DNA from 3 places in the Streptomyces sp. NPDC093149 genome. Region 2 is predicted to be linked to each of the others. Evidence: predicted binding sites of a transcription regulator. Region 2 holds the regulator's gene; each other region holds the start of a gene.
What was found. Region 2 encodes HrcA, which represses chaperone genes, less so after heat shock. Its sites were predicted from a motif close to TTNGCACTCNGNNNNNCNGAGTGCNAA; they were not measured.

Region 1 (7,866 bases), on a different contig from region 2:
CGCTGGAAGGCTTCGGCATCCTCGCGGACGCCTTCAACGCCCTCAACCCCGTCCTCGGGTTCAAGACCGACGTGCGCATCCGCTCGCACTGCTTCGTCCCCGCCGTCAGCGCGGTCGACGTCCGCGACCTGGACACGGACGAGGAGCTGTACACGAACATCTCCGAACTCCCGCAGGAGGAGAGCGGGCTGGACGAGTACGAGCTCGCGTCCCGGAACGAGGGGCACACCCTCGTGACGGAGGAACTCTGCACCTGGCTCCTCGACCGGCTCCCGTAGGACGGGGCGTCGCGGCGCGGTGCCGGAGGGCGGGCTCCCGGGAGCGCCCGGTTCGCCGCCGCCGCACCGCGCCGCGGCGGCGAACCGGGCGTACGTGGCGTCGTTCTTCGACCGGTGGCTGCGCGGACACGACGACCGTTTGACGGGCGGGCCCTCGGCACGTTTTCCGGAAATGGTCTTCGCACGCCGAGGGCCGTCCCGCAGGCGGTGTCTCAGGGCGCGCACGCACCGTACCCGCCCCGGAAACGACATCGGCCCCTGGGACCAGCTGGTCCCAGGGGCCGATACGGCAAAGCTGTGCCGGAACTACCGATCCGTCAGGATCAGAAGTCCATGTCACCGCCCGGCATGCCGCCCGGAGCGGCCGCGGCAGCCTTCTCCGGCTTGTCGGCGATGACGGCCTCGGTGGTGAGGAACAGCGCGGCGATGGACGCGGCGTTCTGCAGGGCGGAGCGCGTGACCTTCGCCGGGTCGAGAATGCCCTCGGCGATCATGTCGACGTACTCGCCGGTCGCGGCGTTCAGACCGTGGCCGACGGCCAGGTTGCGCACCTTCTCGACGACGACGCCGCCCTCAAGACCACCGTTGACGGCGATCTGCTTCAGCGGGGCCTCCAGCGCCAGCTTGATGGCGTTGGCGCCGGTCGCCTCGTCACCCGAGAGCTCCAGCTTCTCGAAGACGGCCGAGGCCTGGAGCAGAGCCACGCCACCACCGGCGACGATGCCCTCCTCGACGGCGGCCTTGGCGTTGCGCACCGCGTCCTCGATGCGGTGCTTGCGCTCCTTGAGCTCGACCTCGGTCGCGGCACCGGCCTTGATGACGGCCACGCCGCCGGCCAGCTTCGCGAGGCGCTCCTGGAGCTTCTCGCGGTCGTAGTCCGAGTCGGAGTTCTCGATCTCGGCGCGGATCTGGTTGACGCGACCCTGGACCTGGTCGCTGTCACCGGCACCGTCGACGATCGTGGTCTCGTCCTTGGTGATGACGACCTTGCGGGCACGGCCGAGCAGGTCGAGACCGGCGTTCTCCAGCTTGAGGCCGACCTCCTCGGAGATGACGGTGCCACCGGTGAGGATGGCGATGTCGCCGAGCATGGCCTTGCGGCGGTCACCGAAGCCCGGGGCCTTGACGGCGACGGACTTGAAGGTGCCACGGATCTTGTTGACGACCAGGGTCGACAGGGCCTCGCCCTCGACGTCCTCGGCGATGATCAGCAGCGGCTTGCCGGACTGCATGACCTTCTCCAGCAGCGGAAGGAGGTCCTTCACGTTGCTGACCTTGGAGTTCACGATCAGGATGTACGGGTCGTCGAGGGACGACTCCATGCGCTCCATGTCGGTGGCGAAGTACGCCGAGATGTAGCCCTTGTCAAAGCGCATACCCTCGGTGAGCTCCAGCTCCAGACCGAAGGTCTGGGACTCCTCGACGGTGATGACGCCTTCCTTGCCGACCTTGTCCATGGCCTCGGCGATGAGCTCGCCGATCTGGGTGTCGGCGGCGGAGATGGAGGCGGTCGAAGCGATCTGCTCCTTGGTCTCCACGTCCTTGGCCTGCTCCAGGAGGGCGGCGGAGACGGCCTCGACGGCCTTCTCGATACCCCGCTTGAGGGCCATCGGGTTGGCACCCGCGGCAACGTTGCGCAGGCCCTCGCGGACGAGAGCCTGGGCGAGAACGGTGGCGGTGGTCGTACCGTCGCCGGCGACGTCGTCCGTCTTCTTGGCGACCTCCTTGACCAGCTCCGCACCGATCTTCTCGTACGGGTCCTCCAGCTCGATCTCCTTGGCGATGGAAACACCATCGTTGGTGATCGTGGGGGCGCCCCACTTCTTCTCGAGGACGACGTTGCGACCCTTGGGGCCAAGGGTGACCTTGACGGCGTCGGCGAGCTGGTTCATGCCGCGCTCGAGACCGCGCCGGGCCTCCTCGTCGAACGCGATGATCTTGGCCATGTGAAGTGGTCCTCCCGGACAGGGGTGGATTGCTCCGGACCGAGTGGCGCCCGCGACGGACGGCCTGCGTGACCGGTGGTTCCTTGCCCCACCGGACGTGCGGGCCTCACCGGCCCGGTCCAAGTTCTGTCACTCTCACCTGGAGAGTGCTAACGCCAATGATTAGCACTCGACCCCCGAGAGTGCAAGCGTCCCCCTCCGGATGTGGACAAGGACGACTCCGCACGGCGGGCCCGGACGCGAAGGCACGGCGGGCCGGAACGCGGACGCGCGGAGGCCTTGGACACGGACGCGCGGAGGGCCTGGACGCGGACGCGCGGAGGGCCCGTACCCCTGGGGTACGGGCCCTCCGCGCGTGAGTGGTGTCCGTTGGCCGACCGCGTCGAGCTCAGCCGACGGCGAGCTTGACCATGTCCGCCTGCGGCCCCTTCTGGCCCTGCGAGATCTCGAACTCAACTCGCTGACCCTCTTCAAGGGTGCGGTACCCGTCCATCTGGATCGCGCTGTAGTGGACGAAAACATCCGCACCACCGTCGACCGCGATGAAGCCGTACCCCTTCTCCGCGTTGAACCACTTGACGGTGCCCTGAGCCATGCCTAACTCCCCTATTACTGGCCCTTGCGCAGGACCGCACTTCGCGGGCCCGGGTCAGAACTCACCCTCCGACAGGAGAGGGTGCGTGCGCCGGAACGCGTCGACCGCGGCTGAATGTATCTGCCCAACTGCCCTCTGCAACAGGTCAATCGGACGAGAATTCTGGGCAGCACCGAACACCCGAATATGCGGAATTCATGGGATTCCCGGGCAAGTCGGGCCGGGCAAACGTGACTTATGACGCAAGGAGATCCGACACTTTGGCTGCATCTTGTCGCGACCAGGCGCATTCTCATATGCGGGCGGCACGGGCGGCTGGGGGGACTTCCCACACTGTACCGCGCTCAACCATGCAGAATTGCCCCCTCCGCTTCTCTCGCAGAGGGGGCAATTCCCATAACGCTGTGCAGTCGGGCGCAGGATCAGCAGCCGCCCGCGACGGCCGGGATGATCGAGATTCCGGCGCCGTCCGGCGTCGCCGTCTCCAGACCGCCCTCGAAGCGCACGTCGTCGTCGTTGACGTACACGTTCACGAAGCGGCGCAGCTTGCCCTGGTCGTCCAGGACGCGGGCGGCGATGCCCGGGTGGTTCCGCTCCAGGGACTCGATGACCTGGGAGAGGGTCGAGCCCTCGGCCGGGACCTCGGCCTGGCCGCCCGTGTAGGTGCGGAGGATGGTAGGGATGCGGACCTTGACGCTCATGGCGGGTGCCTTCCTTCGGTCTCGGGTGGTCAGCTGGTGGCGAGGCCGGCGGCGCGGAACGCGTCCAGGCTCGGCCGGATCGTCGCGGTCGCCTGCGAGGTGGCGGCCACCGCGTCCAGGGTCTTGAGGCCGTCGCCGGTGTTGAGGACGACGGTGGTCAGCGTCGGGTCGAGCAGACCGGCTTCGATCAGCTTCTTCGTCACGCCGACCGTCACCCCGCCGGCCGTCTCCGCGAAGATGCCCTCGGTGCGTGCCAGCAGCTTGATCGCGTCGACGACCTGCTCGTCGTCGACGTCCTCGACCGCGCCGCCGGTGCGCCGCGCGATGTCCAGGACGTACGGGCCGTCGGCCGGGTTGCCGATCGCCAGGGACTTGGCGATGGTGTTCGGCTTCTGGGGCCGCACGACGTCGTGACCGGCCTTGAAGGCGGTGGAGACCGGGGAGCAGCCCTCGGCCTGGGCGCCGAAGATCTTGTACGGCTTGTCCTCGACGAGTCCGAGCCTGATCAGCTCCTGCAGCCCCTTGTCGATCTTCGTGAGCTGCGATCCGGACGCGATCGGGATGACGATCTGGTCGGGCAGCCGCCAGCCGAGCTGCTCGCAGATCTCGTACGCCAGGGTCTTGGAGCCCTCGCCGTAGTACGGGCGCAGGTTGACGTTGACGAAGCCCCAGCCCTCGCCGAGCGGGTCGCCGATGAGCTCCGAGCAGAAGCGGTTGACGTCGTCGTAGTTGCCCTCGATGCCGACCAGCTCGCCGCCGTACACCGCGGCCATGACGACCTTGCCCTGCTCCAGGTCGTGCGGGATGAAGACGCAGGAGCGGAAGCCGGCGCGGGCGGCGGCGGCACCCACCGCACCGGCGAGGTTCCCGGTGGAGGAGCAGGAGAGGGTGGTGAAACCGAAGGCGCGGGCGGCCTCGACGGCGATGGCGACGACGCGGTCCTTGAAGGAGTGCGTCGGGTTGCCGGAGTCGTCCTTGACGTACAGGCCACCGGTGACGCCCAGCTCGCGGGCGAGGTTGTCGGCCTTGACCAGCTTGGTGAAGCCGGGGTTGATGTTGGGCTTGTCCGCGACATCGGCGGGGACCGGCAGCAGCGGCGCGTAGCGCCAGATGTTGTCGGGCCCGGCCTCGATGCGCTTCTTCAGCTCGTCGGGAGAGCCGCTCGGCAGGTCGTACGCCACTTCGAGCGGCCCGAAACAGGACGCGCAGGCGAAAATGGGGCCGAGTTCGAAACGCTCGCCGCACTCGCGGCAGGAAAGCGCCGCGGCGGGGCCGAGGTCGACGGCGTCGGTGGAAGAATTGGTGCTTACTGCAACGGTCTGCGCAGCCATGGAGGCGAGGCCCTTTCTCCTCATCTTCCTCGCGGCGCGTTTCGCCACGAGACGGAATTGGCACCTTCCCCACCTGACCTCGCGGTCGGCAGGAGGGTTGCCGGGACTTCAACGGGCCGTTCCCTCAGTCCCTCTGGATGAGCGCTGTGGCACTGGATCTCCGATCCAGGCATTTATTGGCGGACCGACCCCGACATGCGACGGCCGTCCGCGTTGTTCAAGACTGTAACCGAAGCACCGGACAGTTGAGATAGTCGTCCGAACCGCGAGATGGATCACATACAGGGAGTATCGACCGTGCTGGAAGAGGTCGAAAGCTGGCTGGCCAGGCGCTCCTGGTCGGCCGCCGACCGCCCGCTGGACCGGCTCCTCGCCGCCAAGGCCCGGGACCCGCGTCGCGGGAGCGTGAGCGTCGTGCTGCCCGCGCTGAACGAGGAGGCGACGGTCGGCGAGATAGTCACGGCGATCCGGCGCGAGCTGATGGAGAAGGTCCGGCTGGTCGACGAGCTCGTGGTGATCGATTCCGGTTCCACGGACGCCACGGCGAAGGTGGCCCGGGAGGCCGGTGCGCGGGTGGTGCACCGCGACGACATACTCCCGCGGATACCGGCCGTGCCCGGCAAGGGCGAAGTGCTGTGGCGGTCGCTCCTGGTGACCGGCGGTGACATCGTCTGCTTCGTCGACGCCGATCTGAAGGAATTCTCGGCCGACTTCGTCTCCGGCATCGTCGGCCCGCTGCTGACCGACCCGGACGTGCGGTTCGTCAAGGCGATGTACGACCGCCCGCTCGGTGACACGGCGGGGCAGGGCGGACGGGTCACCGAGCTGGTGGCGCGTCCGCTGCTCAATCTGCACTGGCCGCAGCTGGCCGGCTTCGTCCAGCCGCTGGGCGGCGAGTACGCGGCGCGCCGCTCGCTCCTCGAACAGCTGCCCTTCCCCGTCGGTTACGGGGTGGAACTGGGCCTCCTGGTCGACGCGCTGCACACCGTGGGCCTGGACGCGCTGGCCCAGGTGGACGTGGGGGTCCGCAAGCACCGCCACCAGGACGGGCAGGCGCTCGGCCGGATGGCGGCGGCGATCTACCGGACCGCCCAGCTCCGGCTGTCCCGCGGCCACTTGGTGCGGCCTTCGCTCACCCAGTTCGAGCGCGGCGAGGACGGCTTCGTACCGCGCACCCATCCGGTGGACACCGAGGAGCGCCCGCCGATGCGCGAGATCGAGGAGTACGTTTCGCGCCGCGCGGCCTGACGTCGCCTGACTTCGCACGTTTGGGTGGTTCGTGATCGGGCTAGATTCCGCAACATGGTCTCCGAGCACGAAGCCCAGTCCGCCGCCCGGCCCGCCGCCCGGCTCCCTGCCGAGCCTTCGGACCGGCCGCCCGCCGAGCCCTGTGAGCAGGTTCTCGTCGCGTCCAACCGCGGCCCGGTGTCGTACACCCTGGCCACGGACGGATCGCTCGACGCGAAGCGGGGCGGCGGCGGGCTCGTATCCGGGCTGAGCGCCGTGAAGGACAAGCTGTGGGTGTGCGCCGCACTCAGCGACGGGGACCGGGAGGCGGTCCGGCGCGGGGTCGGTGAGCAGGGCGTCCGCATGCTCGACATCGACGCCGCCGTGCACGCGGACGCGTACAACGGCATCGCGAACTCGGTGCTCTGGTTCGTCCATCACATGCTGTACCAGACCCCGCTGGAACCGGTCTTCGACGCGGAGTTCCGGCGTCAGTGGGCATCGTTCGAGACCTACAACCGGGCCTTCGCCGTGGCGCTCGCCGAGGGGGCGGGCCCGGGCGCGGCCGTGCTGGTGCAGGACTACCACCTGGCGCTGGTGCCCGGCATGCTCCGTGAGCTCCGCCCCGACCTGCGGATCGGCCACTTCTCGCACACCCCGTGGGCGCCCGTCGACTACTTCCGTCTGCTCCCCGACGACATCGCCGAGCAGCTGCTGCACGGCATCCTGGGCGCGGACCGGGCGGCCTTCCTGACCCGGCGCTGGGCGGACGCGTTCATCGGCTGCTGCACGGAGATCCTGGGCGGCACCGGCCGGACCAGGGTCGGGGTGCACGGGCTGGGCGCGGACGCGGAGTTCCTGCGCCGGCGCGCGCACGAGGCCGATGTGGACGAGCGGATGGCCGCGCTGCGGGAGCAGGTCGGCCCCGGGCGGAGGACGATCGTACGAGTGGACCGAACGGAACTGTCCAAGAACATCGTGCGCGGCCTGTTCGCCTACCGCGCGCTCCTCGAAGAGCGGCCCGAATGGCGCGAGCGCGTCGTCCATGTCGCCTTCGCCTACCCCTCGCGGCAGGACCTGGCGGTGTACCGCGAGTACACGGCCGAGGTGCAGCGGGTCGCCGACGAGATCAACGCCGTGTACGGCACCGCGGGGTGGACCCCGGTCGTGCTCCACGTCAAGGACGACTTCGCCCGCTCGCTCGCCGCCTACCGGCTGGCCGACGTGGCGCTCGTCAACCCGATCCGCGACGGCATGAACCTGGTCGCCAAGGAGGTCCCGGTCGTCTCCGACCACGGCTGCGCGCTGGTGCTGTCGCGGGAGGCGGGGGCGTACGAGGAGCTGGGCAGCGACGCGGTCGTGGTGAACCCGTACGACGTGTCCGCGACGGCCGCCGCGCTGCACGAGGCGCTGACGATGGCGGACGACGAACGGGCCGCGCGCACGGAGCGGCTGGCCGCGGCGGCGGTGGCGCTGCCGCCGCAGCAGTGGTTCCTGGACCAGCTGGACGCGCTGCGGCGGGATGCTTGAGAACGAACCCGTCCGGCGTTCGACGAACCCGTCCGGCGTTCGAGGACACGGCGGGGCCGCCGTCGGGTCTCGCGCTGATCCGACGCGGCTCGATGCGAGTGTCCCGGCCCACCCCCGTGCACGGCCGGGACACTTCCTGCGTCGGTCAGGGAACGACGTAGAGCTTCTTGGGCCAGCCCGTACGGTCCAGCCGCGAGAACAGGTCCTTGATGTCCCGCGGATTCAGCTTGATGCAGCCGTTGGAGAAGTAATCGTTGG
Region 2 (7,866 bases):
CGGGGCGGGCGGTGGACGACGGGCTGCTGGAACGCGGGCCGTACGGGGCGGGGCGGGCGGTGCTCACCCTGCGCGGGCGGTTGCTGGCGGACGCGGTGGTGCGGGACCTGGTGGACTGAGGGGCGGGAGCGGGGCGGACTCCGCCCCCGGCCCCCGGCCCCCGGCCGCCGCCGCCGGAGAAGCTACTCGGGCGGCGCCGTCACGAAGTCGATCAGATGCTCCACCGAGCCCAGCAGCGCCGGCTCCAGGTCCCGGTACGAGCGCACCGTGGAAAGGATCCGCTGCCAGGCCGCCCCCGTGTTCTCCGGCCAGCCCAGCGAGCGGCACACGCCCGTCTTCCAGTCCTGGCCGCGCGGCACCACCGGCCATGCGGGAATGCCCACGGACGACGGCTTCACCGCCTCCCACACGTCGATGTAGGGGTGGCCGACCACCAGTACGTCCGCGTCCGAGACCCGGTCCGCGATCCGGGACTCCTTGGAGCCGGGAACCAGGTGGTCGACCAGGACGCCGAGCCTGGCGTCCGGGCCGGGGGAGAACTCGCGCACGATGGCGGGAAGGTCGTCGATGCCCTCCAGGTACTCGACGACCACGCCCTCGATCCGCAGGTCGTCGCCCCAGACCCGCTCGACCAGCTCCGCGTCGTGGCGGCCCTCCACATAGATCCGGCCCGCCCGTGCCACCCGGGCGCGCGCGCCGGGGACCGCGACCGACCCCGAGGCCGTGCGTGTGGGGCGCACAGGACCGGCGGCCGACGGGCGTACCAGCGTGACCAGCCGGCCCTCCAGCAGGAAGCCGCGCGGCTCCATCGGGAACACCCGGTGCTTGCCGAAACGGTCCTCCAGAGTCACGGTCGGACCCTGGGCCGTCTTCTCACAGCGGATCACCGCACCGCAGAATCCGGTGGAGACCTCCTCCACGACCAGGTCGGGCTCGGCGGGGACCTCGGGAACGGGGGCGGACCTCTTCCACGGCGGGGTCAGGTCCGGCTGGTAGCTGCGCATCGGATGACGATAGGACGACAACACCTCACGACACGCCGAAGAGGGCGGCCAGCCGGTCGCGCTGGGCCCTGACGAACGCCGCGTCCACCACCGCCCCGTGCCCCGGGACGTACACCGCGTCCTCGCCGCCGAGCGCCAGCAGCCGGTCCAGCGCGGCCGGCCAGCGGGAGGGCATCGCGTCCCGGCCCGCCTGCGGTTCGCCGGACTCCTCGACCAGGTCGCCGCAGAGCACCACCGTCGGGGAGCCGGGGACGAGCGCCACCAGATCGTGGCCGCTGTGGGCGGGGCCCACGTTCGCCAGCAGCACCTGACGGCCGCCGCCCAGATCGAGGGTCCACTCGCCGCACACCTCGTGGTGCGGCGCCACCAGCACACCGGCGGCCTCCGCCGCGTCGTGCTCGGGCACCCCGTGGCGCACCGCGTCGGCGCACAGCTCGTCCGCCCCGCGCTTCAGGAGTCCGGCCATGCCGACCGCTCCGTACACCTGGGCGCCGGAGAACGCCGCGGTGCCCAGTACATGGTCGAAATGGGGGTGGCTGAGTGCGATATGCGTCACCCTCCGGCCCAGCAGGGCCTGTGCCTGGGCCCGCACCTGCGCCCCCTCGCGCAGCGTCGATCCGGTGTCGTAGAGCAGCGCGCCGTCCGTCCCGGCCACCAGTGCGACCGTCGCATCCCACCCGGGAAGCCGCCGCCGGCCCACTCCGTGACCGAGTCGCTCCCAGCCGAACTCTTCCCAAGAGGCGTTCATACCGCGACGCTATCCGCAAAGACCTGCACGGTCTCGCGGCAGGGTGGCCGGTCGCCCTTGCTAGGCCCCCACTCGTCCGCCGTACACTGGCCGGGGGATTGCTGGCACTCACATCGACAGAGTGCCAGGAGGATTCCTGGGAAAGAAACAGGAACGGTCCGAGAACCACCGAGGAAACACAGCTGGAGGTGTGCGCGATGCTCAGCGAACGCAGACTCGAAGTGCTGCGCGCCATCGTCCAGGACTATGTCGGCACCGAGGAGCCCGTCGGCTCCAAGGCGCTCACCGAGCGGCACAAGCTGGGGGTCTCCCCGGCCACCGTCCGCAACGACATGGCGGTGCTGGAGGACGAGGGCTTCATCGCCCAGCCCCACACCAGCGCGGGACGCATCCCGACGGACAAGGGCTACCGGCTCTTCGTCGACAAGCTCGCGGGCGTCAAGCCCCTCTCGTCGCCGGAACGTCGCGCCATTCACAACTTCCTCGACGGCGCGGTCGACCTCGACGACGTCGTGGGCCGCACCGTTCGGCTGCTCGCGCAGCTGACCCGGCAGGTCGCCATCGTGCAGTACCCCTCGCTGACCCGGTCCACGGTGCGGCATGTGGAGCTGCTCTCGCTGGCGTCCGCCCGGCTGATGCTCGTGCTGATCACGGACACCGGCCGGGTCGAACAGCGCATGATCGACTGCCCCGCCCCGTTCGGTGAGACCTCTCTCGCCGATCTGCGGGCCCGGCTCAACAGCCGGGTCGTCGGACGCCGTTTCACGGACGTCCCGCAACTGGTGCAGGACCTGCCGGAATCCTTCGAGAGCGAGGACCGGGGAACCGTGTCCACCGTGCTCTCCACCCTGCTCGAAACCCTCGTCGAGGAGACGGAGGAGCGGCTGATGATCGGCGGCACCTCCAACCTCACCCGGTTCGGGCACGACTTCCCCGTGATGATCCGGCCGGTGCTGGAGGCATTGGAGGAGCAGGTCGTGCTGCTGAAGCTGCTCGGCGAGGCCAAGGACTCGGGCATGACCGTACGGATCGGGCACGAGAACGCCCACGAGGGGCTCAACTCCACGTCCGTCGTCGCGGTCGGCTACGGTTCGGGCGACGAGGCAGTCGCCAAACTCGGCGTGGTCGGACCGACCCGCATGGACTACCCCGGAACGATGGGAGCGGTACGCGCAGTGGCACGTTACGTCGGACAGATCCTGGCGGAGTCGTAAGTGGCCACGGACTACTACGCCGTACTCGGCGTGCGCCGCGACGCATCTCAGGACGAGATCAAGAAGGCATTCCGGAGGCTCGCCCGTGAGCTGCATCCGGATGTGAACCCCGATCCGAAGACCCAGGAGCGGTTCAAGGAGATCAACGCCGCCTACGAGGTGCTGTCGGACCCGCAGAAGAAGCAGGTCTACGACCTCGGCGGCGACCCGCTGTCCGCCTCCGGCGGCGGTGGCGCGGGCGGATTCGGGCAGGGCGGCTTCGGCAACTTCTCCGACATCATGGACGCGTTCTTCGGTACGTCGTCGCAGCGCGGGCCCCGTTCGCGCACCCGGCGCGGCCAGGACGCGATGATCCGGCTGGAGATCGATCTGGCGGAGGCCGCGTTCGGCACCACCAAGGACATCCAGGTCGACACGGCCGTCGTCTGCGCGACCTGCAGCGGCGAGGGCGCCGCGCCCGGCACCTCCGCCCAGACCTGTGACATGTGCCGTGGCCGCGGTGAGGTCTCCCAGGTCACCCGGTCCTTCCTGGGCCAGGTCATGACCTCGCGGCCCTGCCCGCAGTGCCAGGGCTTCGGCACGGTCGTGCCGACCCCCTGCCCGGAGTGCGCCGGCGACGGCCGCATCCGCTCGCGGCGCACACTCACCGTGAAGATCCCCGCAGGCGTCGACAACGGCACGCGCATCCAGCTCGCGGGCGAGGGCGAGGTCGGCCCCGGCGGCGGTCCGGCCGGCGATCTCTACGTGGAGATCCACGAGCTGCCGCACCCGGTGTTCCAGCGCCGCGGCGACGATCTGCACTGCACGGTCACCATCCCCATGACGGCGGGCGCGCTCGGCACCAAGGTGCCGCTGGAGACGCTCGACGGACTGGAGGAGGTCGACATCAGGCCCGGCACCCAGTCCGGTCAGTCCGTCCCGTTGCACGGACGCGGCATCACGCATCTGCGCGGCGGCGGGCGCGGCGATCTGATCGTGCACGTCGAGGTGATGACCCCGACGAAGCTGGACCCGGAGCAGGAGCGACTGCTGCGGGACCTGGCGAAGATGCGGGGCGAGGAGCGGCCCACCGGCCAGTTCCAGCCCGGACAGCAGGGGCTCTTCTCCCGGCTGAAGGACGCCTTCAACGGCCGCTGACGGTCCCCGCTCACCGTTCCTGACCGCCGGACGGGCTCGCTCGCCGAGCCCGTCCGGCGTTTAAGGGCAAAATGGACCGCAGGCCGCGCACGCCGAGGCGCGCGGGACGTGACACGATGCGGTCATGTCATCCGTGTTGACCGATCTCTGCCGGTATCCGATCGTGCAGGCCCCGATGGCGGGTGGCGCGTCCTGTCCGCAGCTCGTCGCCGCCGTCGCCGAAGCGGGCGGGCTGGGTTTCCTCGCCGCCGGGTACAAGACCGCGGATGGCATGTACAACGAGATCAAACAGCTGCGCGGGCTGACCGGTCAGCCCTTCGGCGTCAATCTCTTCATGCCGCAGCCTGGGCTCGCCGACCCGAGCGCCGTCGAGGTGTACCGGCACCAGCTCGCCGGTGAGGCCGCCTGGTACGAGACCCCGCTCGGCGACCCGGACTCCAGCGGCGGCGACGACGGCTACGAGGCCAAGCTCGCCATTCTTCTGGAGGACCCGGTCCCGGCCGTCTCCTTCACCTTCGGCTGCCCGACCCGCGACACCCTCGACGCGTTCGCCGGAGTCGGCACGTACACGGTTGTGACGGTCACCACGCCCGAGGAGGCCCAGGCCGCCCAGTGGGCGGGCGCCGACGCGGTCTGTGTCCAGGGCACGGAGGCGGGCGGCCACCAGTCCACCCACCGGGACGACCCGCAGACCGACGGCACCGGGATAGGACTGCTCTCCCTGGTGGCCCAGGTCCGCGAGACGGTACAGCTGCCGATCATCGCCACGGGCGGGCTGATGCGCGGATCCCAGATCGCCGCGGTGCTGGCCGCGGGCGCGGAGGCGGCGCAGTTCGGCACGGCCTTCCTCGTCTGCCCCGAGTCCGGGGCGCATCTGCTGCACAAGCAGGCACTGACCAACCCGCTGTTCGTACGGACCGCGCTGACCCGGGCGTTCTCCGGCCGCCCGGCCCGGGGCCTGGTCAACCGTTTCATGCGTGAGCACGGTCCGTACGCCCCGGCCGCCTACCCGCAGGTCCACCATCTGACCGCCGGGCTGCGCCAGGCGGCGGCCCGGGCAGGGGACGCCCAGGGCATGGCGCTGTGGGCGGGGCAGGGACATCGGATGGCACGCGAGCTGCCCGCCGGCCGGCTGGTCGGCCTGCTCGCCGAAGAACTGGACGCCGCACGGACGGCAGTGAGCACAGGGAGTACGCAGTGACCGCACCGGTCTTCGTCGTCGAACAGGTTCCCGACGGGCCCGAGTTCGTCCTGGAAGGGGCCGAGGGCCGCCACGCCGTTTCGGTGAAGCGGCTGCGCGCGGGTGAGGACGTCGTGCTGACGGACGGCCACGGCCGTTGGACGGAGGGCGTCGTCAGGGCCGCAGAGGGGAAGGACCGGCTCGTGGTCACCGACCTGGTGGCCGTTCACGAGGAGCCCCGGCCCGCACCCCGTATCACCGTCGTCCAGGCCCTGCCCAAGGGCGACCGCGGCGAGGTCGCCGTCGAGACGATGACGGAGACCGGTGTCGACGCGATCGTGCCCTGGCAGGCATCGCGCTGCATCACGCAGTGGAAGGGCGACCGCGGCCTCAAGTCCCTGGCGAAATGGCGCAACACCGCCCGGGAGGCGGGCAAGCAGTCGCGCCGGGTCCGCTTTCCCGAGGTCGCGGACGCACTGACGACCAGACAGGTTGCCGCGCTCGTGGCCACGGCGGACTTCGCCGCCGTCCTGCACGAGGAGCGGGGGTACGACAGTGAGCCGCTGGCCACCGCCCAACTCCCCACCCAGGGCGAGATCGTGCTGGTCGTCGGCCCCGAGGGCGGGGTCTCACCGGACGAACTGGAGGCCTTCGCCGCGGCGGGCGCCCGGATCTGCCGGCTCGGAACGAGCGTCCTGCGCACCTCGACGGCGGGCACGGCGGCAACGGCACTGCTGCTGGGGCGCACCGGCCGCTGGTCGTGACACCGCCTCGTCCGAGCCCCCTTTCGTGCGCCGGAGCCACCCCCCGTGTGGCCGCAAGCCGTCTACCGCCCCGCGGGGGAACGGTGGGAAGCTGCCCGTATGGGGACATCAAGGGCATGGTGCCAGGGAAGTATCCGTCGTTTTCTGGCCGCGTCCGCACTCGCGGGCGCGGCGGTCGCAGGCGTTGTGGCCTGTGAACCCGTGGGCGGGCTGAACTCCGCATCCATCGCCGTGACCACCGACCGGACCGGCACCAGCGCCCTGGAGCGCAACGGGGTCGATGTCCAGTGGCTGAGCTGTACGGCCGACGTCGTGGGGGACCGGATCGGGGGCGCGTCGCCCTCCGCCGCGCGCGGGATCGCGGACGTCGACTGCACCGGGCGGACCGGCGCGGGCAAGGCCATCACGATCGCCGGCCAGGTGACCCAGGCGCTCGACGGGCGGTGTGTCCGTGGGGACCTGACCGGGAAGGCCGCAGGGAAGGTCGTCTTCCGGGCGGATGTGCTCGGCAACTGCAACGCCGTCCCGTCGCCCGTTGCCGTGAACCCGCTCCTCGGCGGCGGCAACGGCGGCGCCCGGCCGACGGTCACCGTGACGGTCACGGTGACCGAGGCGCCCCGGGGCAAGTGATCGCTCCCGGCGTCCGGCCACCCGGTGGACTCCGGCCAACTCGGTTCCGCGGAGCACGCCCGCGGCCTAGGCTGACCGGTGTGACGCAGCCTGCCTACCTCCGATACCCCCATGTCCAGGGCGATTTGATCGCCTTCACCGCCGAGGACGATGTCTGGCTGGCGCCGCTGGACGGCGGCCGGGCCTGGCGTGCCAGCGCCGACAACCGACCGGTCACCAACCCGCGGATATCTCCCGACGGAACCCGGGTCGCCTGGACGTCCACCCGGGACGGTGCCCCGGAGGTGCACATCGCGCCGGTCGACGGCGGTCCCTCCGAGCGGCTCACGTACTGGGGCGACGCCCGGACCTCCGTCCGCGGCTGGACGCCCGAGGGCGACGTACTGGTCATCAGCGCCCAGGGGCAGGCGTCGATGCGGCGCAGCTGGGCCAGGGCCGTCCCGGTCGACGGCGGTCCCGCGCGGACCCTGCCGTACGGGCCGGTCGGCTCCCTCGCGTACGGGCCCGGCGGACGGATCCTGCTGCTCTCGGCCACGATGGGGCGCGAGGCCGCCACCTGGAAGCGCTACCGGGGCGGCACCGCGGGCAAGTTGTGGATCGCGGCACAGGACGCGGGCGACGGCCCGGCGGAGTTCGTACGGCTGCACGAGGACCTCGACGGGAACATCGAGGCCCCGATGTGGGTGGGTGGCGGGGCCCTTGCCGGCCGGCCGGAGTCGGGCGCGTCGCAACGGGTCGCGTTCCTCTCCGACCACGAAGGGGTCGGTGCGCTCTACTCCTCGCTCCCCGACGGTTCGGACCTGCGCCGCCACACCGGCATCGAAGGCTTCTACGCCCGTCACGCGACCACCGACGGCACCCGCGTCTGCTACGCCTCCGCCGGTGAACTCTGGCTGCTGGACGACCTCGAAGGAGCCGAACCCCGCCGCCTCGACATCCGGCTCGGCGGCCAGCGCGCCGACCTCCAGCCGCACCCCGTGCACGCGGGCAGCCACCTCGACTCCGCGTCCCCGGACCGTACGGGACGCGGCAGTGCCGTCGGGACGCGCGGTGCCGTCCACTGGGTCACCCACCGCGAGGGCCCGGCCCGCGCGCTCGCCGTCGAACCGGGGGTACGGGCCAGGGTGCCCCGCGCCTTCCAGGCGGACGGCGACCAGCACGCCGTCTGGGTCACCGACGCCGAGGGCGA
Region 3 (7,866 bases), on a different contig from region 2:
GGCTGGTCGCTGGTGAGCGCGGCGCTCATCACGTTCGAGGAGACCTACGACATCTTCAGCGCCGTGCTCGCCGTGATCCTCGCCGGAATGGGCGCCTGCTGCGCGGTGCCCGCGGTCGTCCTCGTCGTCATCGGGCTGCGCCGCGACTGCGACATCCGCCGACTGCTCTCCGCCTGGGGCGGGTTGGACCGCGATCCGGTGCGCGACGCGGGGTTGAGGATGCCGGGCGTCAGTCTCGTCTGGCTGCTGTCGTCCTTCGCGCTGTGCGTACTCGGGCTGTACACCTGCATCGCGGTCCCGGCGACCGACGAGGCGGTCCGGGGCGGTTTCGGCCTCGCCGCCCTGTTCATGGGACTCGGGATGATCTGCTGGCTCGTCGGGCTGATCGGCGTCACCAAGGCATTCGCCCACCGCCGTTGGGTGCTGCGGGTACTGGTCGGGGCGCCCGCCCCGGAGCCGTTGTTCTCCGCCGGGGGCGGCGCGCACCGCTGACGGCCTCGCCCGCGACGGCGGCGTCGCGGAGTCCGGGGCCTCCGCCTTGGATTCGAAGGCCCCGACGCCATTCCTTCTCCCGCTGCCGAGCGCGGGCGAGGGCGTGGACCTATCCTGGCCGGATACATGAGTCACGCAGGGGGAGGGGTGTCGCATGGAGTGGTACTGGTGGGTGCTCATCATCTTCTGGACGGGCGGCTTCGGATGGGCCGTCGACAACGTCCGTACCGCGCTGCGCAACCGGCACAGCCGCAAGCTGGAGCTGCTGGAGGCGGCCAGGCAGGAGCGGCTGGCCGTCGAAGCGGCCCACAAGCCGCCGGAGCCGGTCTGCGGCTGCACGCACCATCTCGCCAAGCACGACAAGCGGGGCAGGTGCCATGAGCGGGTCGAGGTGCCGACGGCCTGGGACGAGGCCAAGAAGCCGGTCCGTTTCGAGGCGGGCCAGTGCAACTGCCAGCAGTACGTGGGTCCCCAGCCGCTCTCCCAGGTGTACGCCGAGGACCTGACCGACCTGGCGTGACGGCCGCCCCCGCCGGTCAGGCGGGACCGGTCAGCGGGTGGCCGATCAGCATCGTCGGTGCTCCGGCCACCCGGGTCAGGAAGACCGTCGCGGCGTTCGGTCCCTGGAGCTTCATCCTGCGGCGCAGTTCCTCCGGCTCGACGGCCGAGCCGCGCTTCTTCACCGTCAGGACGCCGACCTTCCGCTCCCGCAGCAGCGCCTTCAGCTTCTTCATGTTGAACGGCAGCCGGTCGGTGATCTCGTACCCGGTGGTGTACGGGGAGTCGTACGGCTCGTCGCTCGTGACGTACGCGATGGTCTCGTCGATCAGGCGGCCGTCGCACCGCGCCACGATGTCGGCGACCAGATGGGCACGGATGACGGCGCCGTCCGGCTCGTACAGATAGCGGCCGACCGGGCCGACGGGCGGGGCGGGCAGCGGGGCCGCCGACCACAGCGCGGCACCGGCAGGCAGCACGGTGGCGCGGTACGAACCGGCCGTGAAGCCCTCGCCGAACCAGAGCACCGCCTCCTTCACATCGCCGCCGTCCGAGATCCACTCGGCCTCGGCCCGCGCCGGGATCGCCTCGTGCGGGATGCCGGGGGCGATCTTCAGCGCGGCGCGCGGGGCCCCGAGCGCCGCGCCGGTCGCCCAGGAGAGCGGCGGCGAGTACGCCTCGGGGTCGAAGATCCTGCCCCTGCCGCCGCGCCGCGCCGGGTCGACGAAGACCGCGTCGTACGGCGAGGTGTCGATCCCGGTGACATCGGCGCGGCGCACCTCGATCAGGCCGTCCAGACCGAGCGCGGCGGCGTTGGCGCGGGCCACCTCGGCGGTCAGCGGATCGCGGTCCACGGCCAGGACCGAGATGCCCGCCCGCGCGAGCGCGATCGCGTCGCCGCCGATCCCGCAGCAGAGGTCGGCGACGCTCCGCACCCCCGCCTCCACGAACCGCCGCGCGCGATGGGCGGCCACCGAGGTACGGGTCGCCTGCTCGACGCCGTTCGGCGTGAAGAACATCCGGTACGCGTCCTCGGCGCCGAATTTCGCCACCGCCCGCTGCCGCAGCCGCGCCTGCCCCAGCGCGGCCGACACCAGGGAGGCCGGGTGGGTGCGGCGCAGCCGGGTGGCGGTGGCGAGCTCCTGGGCGGGGTCGTACGAGCGCAGCCCGTCCAGCAGCGCCGCGCCCTCCGGGGTGCGCAGGGCCATGAAGGCGGCGAGCGGGTCGTCGGCGCCGGACGGGCCGGGGGCGTCGGACGGGTCGTTCGGGGCGAGAGCGTTCACCCGTCCCATTGTGGGCCAGCCGGGTTGACCGGCGGACCCGGCCGCGGTGTCGGACCCCGGGGCCGCTCACGGGCTGGCAGGATGCGACGTCATATTACTTATGCGACAAAAGGAAGAATTAGACATGGAAGGGCGAGAATCGGGCACGTTCGACACCGGTGCGCGCCGGGCTTCCGGCGCGCACCGGCCGGCCCGCGTGGTCCTGGTCGCACTCCTGCTGGCCGCGGTCGGCTCGGGCTGCGCATCCGGGACCGGCGGCCGGGGCGACGCGGACACCGAGCACCGGGCCCGACCCTCCGCCGGACACCCGGGCGGTCCCGGGCAGAAGGCGGGCCCGGGGCAGCAGGGCCGCGCGCCTGCCGGATATGAGAACGCGAGGCTCGCCCCGGCCGTGCGGGCGGCCCTCGCGAAGAAATGGGGACTGGACCGGCCACCGCTGGTCGCACCCCCGCCGCCCGCGGTGAAGCCGCGCCTCACCACCCGGGAGGGGTTCGAGGTCAAGGGCGGTGACGACTCGCTGCCGCCGGTGTTCACCACCGTCCCGACCAAGGACCGGGTCGTCTTCCTGACGATGGACGACGGTTCCGAGAAGGACCCCGAACTGCTGCGGATGATGGACGAGCTGGACATCCCGTACAGCGCGTTCCTCAGCGACTACGAGGTGCGCGACAACTACGGGTACTTCGGCGAGGCGCAGCGGCTGGGCGTGTCACTCAACAACCACACGCTCGACCACCCCTATCTGCCCGGCCTCTCCCACAGCGGGCAGAAGCGCGAGATCTGCGGCCAGCAGGACATCATCGAGAAGAGGTTCGGCAAGCGTCCCACCCTCTTCCGTCCGCCGTACGGCAACTACAACGGGGACACGCTCCGCATCGCGAAGTCCTGCGGCATCAAGGCCGTGCCGCTCTGGAACGCGGAAGCGTTCCCGGACCGCATGGAATGGCGCGAGGGGGACCAGGACCTGCACCCCGGCGACATCGTCCTCACGCACTTCCGGGGCCGGAAGGAGTGGGGAGCCGGCATGACCGACCTGGTCCGCGCGGTCATGAAGACGATCACGGACAAGGGGTACGCCGTGGCCCGGCTGGAGGACTACGTATGACCAGGGCGCACCGGCTGCTCGCCGGACTGCTGACGGCAGGTGCGCTGCTGACCGCCACCACCGCGTGCGCACAGTCGGTGGACCCGATCGAACGGCTGGGCCGCAAGGCCGCGCAGAAGATGACCCGGCCGCGGCCGTCGCCGGAGGCCGGCCCGCGGGCGCGTCCGCACGGCGATCACGGGACGCCGGGGTCGCTGGTCGTCGACGCCTGCCCTCAGCCGCCGGAGTCCAGGCACTCGCGGTTGTCGCCGCCGCTGAGGCACTGGTGGCCGGACCGTCCGGGATCGTACGAGGGGGCGGGCGCCGGTGCGGGGTGCGAACGGCGGTAGTCCTCGTGCCCGGTCAACACCGTGACCAGGCACAGCAGCAGTGCGGCCAGGACCTGGATGCCACCCGCCCAGGGCCAGTTCGAGCGGATCAGGACCACGGCGAACAGGGAGACCACCGCGGCGAACCCGCCGAGGACGAGGACCGGGGTCCAGTCCATGGGCGGCGGACCGGGCGCCTCCCGGCCGCCGAGGTCCGGTCGCGAGACCGTCAGGGAGTAGGCGGCGACCGCGCAGATCAGCCCCTCCAGGGCCACCAGCAGCAGACCGAGCAGCACATCGAGGCAGCCGTTGACGGTGCGCGAGTGGTGCGGCGCGGTCGAAGGGCGGGGCGAGGGCGGGGCCGGAGGGCCGTACGGAGGTCCGGGCATGCACCCACGGTCGTACGGAACGGTTCGGTCCGTCCCCGCGTTGTCCTCATGGTGTCCGGAGGTTGTCCGGACTGTTGTGCGGTCGGCCGCGCGGGGGTGGCGAGCGGCCGAAACGGGCAGGGGTCTCGGCACGCCACGACTGGCTGAATTGGCACTCCGCTTGACCGAGTGCTAATCCCGGTCATAGTCTCGGTGCTGGCACTCACCACTGGAGAGTGCCAGCAGTACTGCGCGACTGGCAGGTCCGGCACCCGCGACGACGGATCCACCTGGTCGCCACCCAAAGACTCTTAACCCCGTGAGATCTCCGAAGGGGGAGACCGGATCGTGTCGACCGCCAGCACCAAGGTTGCGATCAAGCCGCTCGAGGACCGCATTGTGGTCCAGCCGCTCGACGCCGAGCAGACCACGGCCTCCGGCCTGGTCATTCCGGACACCGCCAAGGAGAAGCCCCAGGAGGGCGTCGTCCTGGCCGTGGGCCCGGGCCGCTTCGAGAACGGCGAGCGCCTGCCGCTCGACGTCAAGACCGGCGACGTCGTGCTGTACAGCAAGTACGGCGGCACCGAGGTGAAGTACAACGGCGAGGAGTACCTCGTCCTCTCGGCTCGCGACGTTCTCGCGATCATCGAGAAGTAATTCACCCACGTTTGCTTCTGTTCTGCGCCCCTGGCCCCCTGCGAACTAACCAGCCGGGCGGTCGGGGGCGCAGTTCATTTGAGAGGAAAGCTCAGCTCCCATGGCGAAGATTCTGAAGTTCGACGAGGACGCCCGTCGCGCCCTTGAGCGCGGCGTCAACAAGCTTGCCGACACGGTCAAGGTGACGATCGGCCCCAAGGGCCGCAACGTCGTCATCGACAAGAAGTTCGGCGCTCCCACCATCACCAACGACGGTGTCACCATCGCGCGCGAGGTCGAGCTCGACGACCCGTACGAGAACCTCGGCGCCCAGCTGGTGAAGGAAGTGGCGACCAAGACCAACGACGTCGCGGGTGACGGTACGACCACCGCCACCGTGCTGGCCCAGGCGCTCGTCCGCGAGGGTCTGCGCAACGTCGCCGCGGGTGCTTCCCCGGCCGCCCTGAAGAAGGGCATCGACGCCGCGGTCAAGGCCGTGTCCGAGGAGCTCCTCGCGACCGCCCGTCCGATCGACGACAAGACCGACATCGCCGCCGTCGCCGCGCTCTCCGCGCAGGACCCGCAGGTCGGCGAGCTCATCGCGGACGCGATGGACAAGGTCGGCAAGGACGGTGTCATCACCGTCGAGGAGTCCAACACCTTCGGTCTGGACCTCGACTTCACCGAGGGCATGGCCTTCGACAAGGGCTACCTGTCCCCGTACATGGTGACCGACCAGGAGCGTATGGAGGCCGTCCTCGACGACCCGTACATCCTGATCCACCAGGGCAAGATCGGCTCGATCCAGGAGCTGCTCCCGCTGCTGGAGAAGGTCATCCAGGCCGGTGGCTCCAAGCCGCTGCTGATCATCGCCGAGGACGTCGAGGGCGAGGCGCTGTCGACCCTCGTCGTCAACAAGATCCGTGGCACCTTCAACGCCGTCGCGGTGAAGGCCCCGGGCTTCGGTGACCGCCGCAAGGCCATGCTCGGCGACATCGCCACCCTCACCGGTGCGACCGTCATCGCCGAGGAGGTCGGCCTCAAGCTCGACCAGGCCGGTCTGGACGTGCTGGGCACCGCCCGTCGCGTCACCGTCTCCAAGGACGACACGACGATCGTGGACGGCGGCGGCGAGCCCGGCGACGTCAAGGGCCGGGTCAACCAGATCAAGGCCGAGATCGAGGCCACGGACTCCGACTGGGACCGCGAGAAGCTCCAGGAGCGCCTTGCGAAGCTGGCCGGCGGCGTGTGCGTGATCCGTGTCGGTGCCGCCACCGAGGTGGAGCTGAAGGAGAAGAAGCACCGTCTGGAGGACGCCATCTCCGCGACCCGCGCCGCGGTCGAGGAGGGCATCGTCTCCGGTGGTGGCTCCGCCATCGTCCACGCCGTCAAGGTCCTCGACGGCAACCTCGGCAAGACCGGCGACGAGGCCACCGGTGTCGCCGTCGTGCGCCGCGCCGCGGTCGAGCCGCTGCGCTGGATCGCCGAGAACGCGGGCCTCGAGGGTTACGTCATCACCTCCAAGGTCGCCGAGCTCGACAAGGGCCAGGGCTTCAACGCCGCGACCGGCGAGTACGGCGACCTGGTGAAGGCCGGCGTCATCGACCCGGTCAAGGTCACCCGCTCCGCGCTGGAGAACGCCGCGTCCATCGCGTCGCTGCTGCTCACGACCGAGACGCTGGTCGTCGAGAAGCCGGCCGAGGAAGAGGCCGAGGCCGGCCACGGCCACGGTCACGGCCACTCGCACTAGTGCCGTGACCGGCAGTGTTTGCCCCGTGAGGAGTGTCGTCCAGTGCGTGCGACGGCAAGGCGGTCGGAAGTCCTTGTAGCGGAGCTACCAGGACTTTTGGCCAACGCCGCGAGCGTGCGTGCTGGGCGGCGCGACGGGGCAAACACTGCCGGGAGGGGCACCAGCGTGTAGCGCCACCCGGCACCGAGGCCCGGTACCCCGTCGCGGGGTACCGGGCCTCGGTATGTGCGGCGCCCTCGGGCCGGGGACGCCGCAGGGGAGATGCGGGCGGGGGCGGAGCCCGCGTCAGGCCGAGTGCGGCAGCGCCTCCGGCAGCACCGGGTCCGCGAAGGGCAGACCCCGTACGTACCGCTCCGTCTCGTCCAGCGCCTGGTCGGCCATCCGGTGCAGCTCGTCGCCCAGCGAACCCGCGACATGCGGTGTGAGCAGTACATTCGGCAGGTCGTACAACGGCGAGTGCGCGGGCGGGAGTTCGGGTTCCGTCACATCCAGCACCGCGTGCAGCCGACCGGACGTCAGCTCGGGCAGCAGCGCCTCCTCGTCGACCAGCGAACCCCGCGCCGTGTTGATCAGGGTCGTCCCGGTCGCCATGGCCGCCAGCTGGGCCGCGCCGATGAGATGGCGCGTCTGAGGAAGCTGCGGCGCGTGCACCGAAACGACCGAACTGCTCGCGCACAGCTCGTCGAGCGAGGTGAGCCGTACACCGAGCCGCGCCGCCTCCGGACCGTCCACGTACGGGTCGTACAGCAGGACGTCCAGGTCGAAGGGGCGCAGCAGCTCGATCACGCGCCGGCCGATGCGGGAGGCGCCGATGATGCCGACCGTACGGCGGTAGTTGCCCCAGCCGTCGAGTTCCGCGAGCCAGTCGTGGTCGGCGCGCAGGGTGCGGTAGCGGTCCGCGGAGTGCAGGACCCGCTTGCCCGCGAAGAGGATCGCGGCGAGGGTGAACTCGGCGACGGGCAGCGCGTTGGCCCCGGCCGCCGTGGTGACGGCGAGCCCGCGCTCCCAGCAGGCGTCGGTGATGTGGTGCTTCACGGAACCCGCCGCGTGCACCACGGCGCGCAGCCGGGGTGCGGCCGACAGCACCTCGGTGGTGAGCGGAGTCGCACCCCAGCAGGTGAACAGCACCTCGGCCTCGGCGAGCGCGGCGGCCACCTCGGGCGTCGGATCGGCCAGGTCGTGGGCGACGAGGTACGGGTCGGTGCGGGTGAGGGCGGCCAGCCGGGTGCGATGGTGGTCGGCGAGCAGGCGGTCGGCGACGCCGGGGCCCATCGCGAGCAGGGCCGTCGGCCGGTTGTCAGTGGCGTGGGGCATGGTGGAACTCGTACTCCTCAGGGCTCGCGCGGTGGTCACTTGACGCTGCCGGCGGTCAGACCGGCCTTCCAGTGCCGCTGCAGCGAGACGAAGGCGACGATCAGGGGGATGA

Region 1: the regulator HrcA is predicted to act here: its motif matches at 2,387-2,413, upstream of groL (chaperonin GroEL).
Region 3: the regulator HrcA is predicted to act here: its motif matches at 4,224-4,250, upstream of groES (co-chaperone GroES).

Annotation. Positions count from the first base shown of each region.
Region 1 is NZ_JBIVON010000001.1:159,993-167,858, reverse strand. It holds gene ACIQCZ_RS00870 (hypothetical protein) at 1-278, shown strand, start outside; gene groL (chaperonin GroEL) at 602-2,224, opposite strand; gene ACIQCZ_RS00860 (cold-shock protein) at 2,613-2,819, opposite strand; gene ACIQCZ_RS00855 (MoaD/ThiS family protein) at 3,242-3,520, opposite strand; gene thrC (threonine synthase) at 3,550-4,851, opposite strand; SAM riboswitch class I at 4,869-4,995, opposite strand; gene ACIQCZ_RS00845 (glucosyl-3-phosphoglycerate synthase) at 5,149-6,099, shown strand; gene ACIQCZ_RS00840 (trehalose-6-phosphate synthase) at 6,154-7,608, shown strand; gene ACIQCZ_RS00835 (L,D-transpeptidase) at 7,754-7,866, opposite strand, start outside.
Region 2 is NZ_JBIVON010000002.1:615,595-623,460, forward strand. It holds gene hemW (radical SAM family heme chaperone HemW) at 1-119, shown strand, start outside; gene ACIQCZ_RS09240 (DUF3097 domain-containing protein) at 183-1,004, opposite strand; gene ACIQCZ_RS09245 (MBL fold metallo-hydrolase) at 1,030-1,752, opposite strand; gene hrcA (heat-inducible transcriptional repressor HrcA) at 1,950-2,966, shown strand; gene dnaJ (molecular chaperone DnaJ) at 2,967-4,103, shown strand; gene ACIQCZ_RS09260 (nitronate monooxygenase) at 4,228-5,304, shown strand; gene ACIQCZ_RS09265 (16S rRNA (uracil(1498)-N(3))-methyltransferase) at 5,301-6,047, shown strand; gene ACIQCZ_RS09270 (hypothetical protein) at 6,147-6,677, shown strand; gene ACIQCZ_RS09275 (S41 family peptidase) at 6,758-7,866, shown strand, end outside.
Region 3 is NZ_JBIVON010000001.1:567,891-575,756, forward strand. It holds gene ACIQCZ_RS02825 (hypothetical protein) at 1-492, shown strand, start outside; gene ACIQCZ_RS02830 (hypothetical protein) at 647-1,012, shown strand; gene ACIQCZ_RS02835 (methyltransferase domain-containing protein) at 1,029-2,282, opposite strand; gene ACIQCZ_RS02840 (polysaccharide deacetylase family protein) at 2,398-3,378, shown strand; gene ACIQCZ_RS02845 (DUF6234 family protein) at 3,593-4,075, opposite strand; gene groES (co-chaperone GroES) at 4,403-4,711, shown strand; gene groL (chaperonin GroEL) at 4,812-6,440, shown strand; gene ACIQCZ_RS02860 (hydroxyacid dehydrogenase) at 6,726-7,754, opposite strand; gene ACIQCZ_RS02865 (carbohydrate ABC transporter permease) at 7,790-7,866, opposite strand, start outside.